Regions from separate parts of the Psychrosphaera sp. HA2-10 genome, predicted to be linked through region 1. Evidence: predicted binding sites of a transcription regulator. Region 1 holds the regulator's gene; the other holds the start of a gene.
What was found. Region 1 encodes sigma-54, which starts transcription at its own class of promoters, with help from an activator protein. Its sites were predicted from a motif close to GTTGGCACGNNNNTNGNNT; they were not measured.
Positions count from the first base shown of each region.

Region 2: flgJ (flagellar assembly peptidoglycan hydrolase FlgJ) is a predicted target of sigma-54. The motif match lies at 2,001-2,019, and genes of this name have one in related genera.

Region 1 covers NZ_CM146341.1:2,371,272-2,374,468, reverse strand. Annotated here, with positions in the region: gene rapZ (RNase adapter RapZ) at 1-337, opposite strand, end outside; gene ptsN (PTS IIA-like nitrogen regulatory protein PtsN) at 340-789, opposite strand; gene hpf (ribosome hibernation promoting factor) at 881-1,168, opposite strand; gene ACZ1GV_RS10850 (RNA polymerase factor sigma-54) at 1,202-2,695, opposite strand; gene lptB (LPS export ABC transporter ATP-binding protein) at 2,748-3,197, opposite strand, start outside.
Region 2 covers NZ_CM146341.1:1,882,059-1,885,255, forward strand. Annotated here, with positions in the region: gene flgK (flagellar hook-associated protein FlgK) at 1-863, opposite strand, end outside; gene flgJ (flagellar assembly peptidoglycan hydrolase FlgJ) at 876-1,940, opposite strand; gene ACZ1GV_RS08690 (hypothetical protein) at 2,256-2,663, opposite strand; gene ACZ1GV_RS08695 (flagellar basal body P-ring protein FlgI) at 2,696-3,197, opposite strand, start outside.

The DNA of each region.
Region 1 (3,197 bases):
GTAATGACGCATCACCTTTGGTTAAAGGGTGTAGGCGTCTTGTTTCACTATAGCGACGAATTAATACGTCATCTTTAGCATCTATATATAGAACGGTCGTCTTTACGCCTTTAGGTAAGAAATCTAAATTATCCATTAACTCTTGTTCAGAGCTGGGTAAGTTTCTAACGTCAATACTGACGGCAACTTGAGGATAATTTTTAGATAAGGAGTGTGATAATGCAGGTAATAGATTAACCGGTAAATTATCTACGCAATAGTAGCCTAGATCCTCTAGTACTCTTAATACGACAGTCTTCCCTGAGCCTGAACGGCCACTAACGATAAATATATGCATGATTAAGCAGCTTCAATTATTTGGTAAAGATCATTATCAGTTTCGGCGCTTCTTATTTTACGAAGCATTTCTTTATTATCAAAAATCTCTGCGATTGATGCTAACGTATTTAAATGCACATCACACTGATCTTCGGGAACGAGTAACGCAAAAAATACGTCAACTGGTCTATTGTCTATTGCATCGTAATCAATGCCAGGGTGGATAACAATTAATACCGCCACTGGGCTTTCATTTGGTTTTATTTTTCCATGAGGAATAGCAACGCCATTTCCTATTCCTGTGCTTCCCAACTTTTCTCGATTCATCAAACTCGAGAGTATATCTGTGCAAGTGAGATCTGGTAATTTTGTACTCGCGATCTCTGCGATGTGTTCGAGGATCTTTTTCTTGCTTTGGCAATCTGTCAGCACTTTTGTGCACTCAGGTCGCAGGAGTAGCTTTACATTCATGGTTATCTTTTACTGCTTTACTCTTTTGATTTAAATCTCAAAAGATTGGTTAAAAGCACCGTCCATGGCGCTTTAAAATTAATAAAAAGAGTTAATGTCTAGTTAACTTTTCTTTATGTTTAATTACTTGACGGTCAAGTTTATCAATTAAGGAATCAATTGCAGCATACATATCAGTATGCTCGGATGCCGCAAATAGTTCACCACCATTTACGTGCATGGTTGCTTCTGCTTTTTGGTTGAGTTTCTCAACGTCTAAAATCACGTGGACGTTATTAATATGGTCAAAATGACGTTCTAACTTTGCAAATTTCGTATCAACATACTCTTTTAAAGACTCTGTTGCATCGACATGACGACAAGTTAAATTAATTTGCATATGCACTTCCTTCTGAATTGATAAAATGGATTGTTAAACCAATCGTTTTCTCTGGTTTGAAGGGGGAATGTTTAACGATTCCCGGTATTTTGCGATAGTTCTTCTGGCTACTTGGATGCCCTGTTCGGCCAGAATATCAGCAATCTTACTGTCACTTAACGGTTTTGCTTGGTTTTCTGCAGCAACTAACTTTCTTATTAAAGCCCGTATTGCAGTGGATGAACATTCACCACCATTTTCGGTGCTAACGTGGCTAGAAAAGAAATACTTTAACTCAAAGATTCCTCTGGGAGTGTGCATGAACTTTTGTGTTGTCACACGCGATATCGTGGACTCATGCATATCGACCATTTCTGCTACATCATTTAGAACCATTGGTTTCATCGCCTCTGGTCCGTATTCAAAAAATGCTTGTTGTTGTTGCACGATACAATTAGATACCTTCAATAAAGTGTCGTTTCTGCTTTCTAAACTTTTAATAAACCATTTTGCTTCTTGTAAGTGTGAACGAACAAATTGCGCATCAGAGCTATTGGTTGAAGTTTTAGACAGTGAAGCATATTGTTCGTTCACTTTAATTTTAGGCATAGAATTAGGATTTAGCTCTACTAACCAACGACCTTTTTTCTTTACGACGGTAACATCTGGAATTACATAGTCAATTTCGTCTTTTATAACTAGGCTTGCGGGATTTGGATTCAGTTGTTGAATCAAGTCTAGTGCTTCTTTTAATTCTGATTCTTTTAATCTTGTTTTGCGAATTATAGTGCGATAATCACGGTTCGCTAAGAGGTCGATATTTTCAGCAATAAGTTCAATAGCCTCTTCACGCCAAGGTGTGTCAGGACTATATTGCTTTAACTGAACCAACAAGCACTCTTGTAACCCTCGCGTTGCAACACCAATGGGATCAAAGTGTTGGATGCGTTTTAAAACCGCTTCAACTTCCTCTATCTCAACATCTTCTATGTCTACAGACTCAACGATATCCTCAACAGATACCGTCAAAAAGCCTTTGTCATCAATAGCATCAATAATGGCTGTTGCAATAGCTAAGTCATGTTCGGAAAAAGGGGATAGATTTAATTGCCATTTTAGATGGTCTTGAATATCAACAGTTGTTTCACCTTGATAAACGGTGTCTTCACCGTCGTAAGCAGGGCCTGAGCTTGCAGGAGCTGCGCTCATGTAGTCATCCCAACTGGAATCTGTGGGCAAGTCATCACTTATGGTCTGATCTTGTATATTTTCGTTTGTATCGCGTTCTTCTCGCGTCCACTCGATATCGTCGTCGTTAGATGAAACAGAGGCTTCATTTTCATGACGATCATGGTTGTCCTGTGGTAAATCGATTTGTTCAACTGAGCCATGCTCTTCATCAGCTTCCAACAAAGGATTACTATCCAAGGCTTCTTGGATCTCTTGTTGCAATTCTAATGACGACAACTGCAACAGACGAATAGCCTGCTGTAATTGCGGGGTCATTGTTAACTGCTGACCCATTTTAAGTTGTAATGTTGGTCTCATTTGATCCCAGTAAAGTACTGACTAAAATAAACTTATTCGTGCTACCAAAATATCAAAGTTTGAACTGGTCACCAAGATAAACTTTCTTAACTATGTCACTTTCTAGCACTTGAGCCGGAGTTCCCTCAGCAATAAGCTCTCCATGACTAACGATATAGGCTTTTTCGCAGACATCAAGTGTTTCACGGACATTATGATCGGTAATAAGTACACCAATTCCCTTTGCTGTTAATTGTTGAATTATTTTCTTTATATCTATGACAGATATAGGATCAACACCCGCAAAAGGCTCATCTAATAGAATAATTTTTGGATCGGCAGCCAATGCCCTTGCAATTTCTACGCGGCGTCGCTCACCACCAGACAATGCCATGCCAAGACTATCGCGAATATGATCAATATGGAATTCAGCAATTAAGTCATCAAGCAAATCAGCTTGTTGGTTTGCATCGATATCTTTTCGCATCTCTAGTACCGACATTATGTTTTGTGAAACTGTCAG
Region 2 (3,197 bases), 490 kb from region 1:
AATAAGCCAGTTAGAGAACCGCCTGATAATTGATTTGTAATGTATGTTTTATTGACTGTGTCTGCTCTGGTGGCAATACCAATTTCCAATTTACTTGAATCAAATTCATTTCGTTCAATCGACAGTGGCAACGCAAATGAGTTAGTCACTAGTGTAATACCTTTACCAATTGTGACATTAATCGTACCGTCATCTCGCTTAATGGTATCAACTTGTATTTTTTCGCTTAATTGTTTGAGCAATAAATCACGCTTATCAAGTAAATCGTTTGGCGGAAAACCGTCACCACTAACGGCATTTTCAACTTGAATCTTACCGTTAAGATTGGCGATCTCTGCCCCTATCGCATTTATCTCTTCAACCGTAGTTATAATCTCTTCGTTTACCGCACCTAAATGTTGGCCGGAAATCTCTTCGTAAAGAGTATTAAATCGTTTTGCCACGGTTTCTGCTCGAGCGATCACTACGTTTCTTGCCGAAATAATGGTTGGCTCTTCTGTAATACCATTTATCCCATCAAACATTTCTTCGAATGACGTAGTGATTCCAGTTTCAGGATCGGCCAATAGGTTATCCATTCTCGATGCGTTCACATATTTAGTATTATTTGAATTAAACTGGCTGGCATTGAATATGACTTCTTGATAATTAAAGTCATTAAATGTGCGAGTAATGGCGGCGAGTTGTGTACCGTTACCTAGAAAGGTGCTACGAAATGCTAGTCCAACCGTTGACTGAGTTTCGACTCGTTGACGACTGAAACCTTCCGTATTTACGTTGGCAATATTGTGTCCAGTAGTATCGAGCCCATGTTGAGCTGCTGATAAACCAGAAATACCCGTACCTAATATTCCGCCAGCCATTATCTATTTCCTCTATTCGCCATCACTTGGTTCAGAAAATTTGCCAATCATTTCTTTGAAATTGTCGCTGTTTAATATGCCTAAGATCTTATTTGCATAGTTTGGATCGGTTGCATAGCCAGCGTCTTGTAGACCTTGCAAAAACTGTTCCGGATTGTCAGCATTATCAAGGGCTGATTCATAGCGGTTACTCGATTTTAGGAAGTTGATAAAGTCGCCAAATGACTCATTAACACTGTTGTAAACACGGAAAGGTTCAACTTTTTTCACGGCGACGCCATTTTCAAATTCAAGTGTGGACTGCGCAGTTTTATCGCCATCCCAATCTCGAAGTGCTTTAACATTGAATAAGTTGAAACTTGAATTACCATCCTTATCTTTTAACACATGTTTGCCCCAACCTGTTTCAAGGGCTGATTGAGCAATCATTACAGCTGGGTTTAGACCAATTTTAGCGGCATTTTGTTTCGCAAAATGCCAAACGCTATCTACGAAAGCTTCCGGTGAATCAAAATTGATTCCTACACTTTCTGAACTCTTGGCATTTACGTTATTTGTTAATTGCCCTGTTTTTGAATTTTCCTCGGCCGTGGCAAATAGTCTTTGTTTAACGGCATCGTCTCTTGTAACGAAGCTGAGGTTTTGAGCTGTTGGTTGTACCGACTCAATTGAGTTGTCAATGTTGTTATTTGTCGATATTTTGCCAACTAACTCATCAAAACGGTTATCATTTCGCAGCACACCTGCATTAATATATTTATCGTTGTCACCACTCAGTTGATCAACAATAATATCGGCGAGTCCCATACTGCCTTGTTCAGACATATCAGTAGCCAACTGGGAGTCATACATATCTCTGAAAAACTTAGTCGTATTTGAATGCATGGGATTGCCCTCTTCAAATACTGCGTTTGCTTCTCGCATAGACTTGAGCATCATGCCAATAAATATCGACTCAAAATGTTGTGCAGCTTTGTGCAGCGCTTCTTTATTTCCAGGATCTAATCGAGACTGGGACTTTAGTTCTTGAAGTCCAATTAGGTCTAGAGAATTACTTGAATCACCAATACTATTCATTGTCGTTTTTTTGACACTTTCGCATCAAAATGAGCCTATAAATTAATCATAATTTAGTTATATCAAGACTTGTGCCAACAACAGGTTTTGTCATACGTAACAAGATTTAATGTTGAATTGAGATAATTTGAATTGAGGTAATTTGAATTGAGCTAAATTAATGAATTTAAATGAATTAATTTAGGTTAGGCAAGGTTAAGTTGAGTAAGGTTGAGTTAAGTGAATGTCAGTTTAAATGAGGGAGCTCTTATAAGAGCGCCTGATGAACCGTAAAAGAATTACAGTCCATCAGTGGGCTAATGTCATACCATAATCCTAATGAATCATAGTGAAATATTTAGACAACTCTTCTTTTAGTTCGCCGGTAATGTCACCGACAAAACAGACTTTGGCACCATTTGGTACACGTGAAAATACTGTCTCAATTTGCTCTGCAATATTTTCTTCTGTGCTAATAAAGTCAGCAAAATATTCTGTATCTGAAATTTCTTTAACATTAGTTAATGCTTCAAACGCAGCTAAACCAACGGGTGTAAATTCGATAACACCATTTTCAATGATACCACCAGATAAACAGCAAAATATTTGCTTGTCACCGTAAGCTATTTCATAAACGTGATATTGAAGGTCGTGAGACTCGTTAATGTCTAACAACTCTAATATCGCCTGATTCGTGTCTTTATTCGCAGTTACATCACTTAGCAATACTTGTGAAAATGCCATAGTGTTATTCCTTCTATTATTTAAATTAAAAGTTAAATCACAACCAATTGGCCGTCTATTGCACCAGCTTGTTTAAGGGCTTCTAATATTGCCATTAAGTCGCCAGGCGCCGCGCCCACTTGGTTTATGGCGCGTACTAAATCGTCAAGATTCGCACCAGGGTCAAAAACAAATGCTCGAGTATCATCTCTAGCTACATCAATTATTGTTTGATTTGTTACTACCGTTTGCCCTTGGGCTAGCGGATTTGGCTGATCAACCTGTTGGTTTTCTGCAATGGTTACTGTTAAATTACCATGGGTAATCGCAGCTGGTTTTAACCTTACATCTTTGCCTATTACGATTGTGCCAGTACGAGAATTAACAATAATCTTTGCACTGGTACTCGCAGGTTGAAACTCTAAATTCTCTATCGCTGATAAGTAGGCTACTCGTTGAGAGATATCACGAGGTGCAATTACTCTCACAGATACTGAGTCCATTGGTTTTGCTGTGTTTGGACCCACTAAATTATTTATCGTGTCTGCAAGCCTT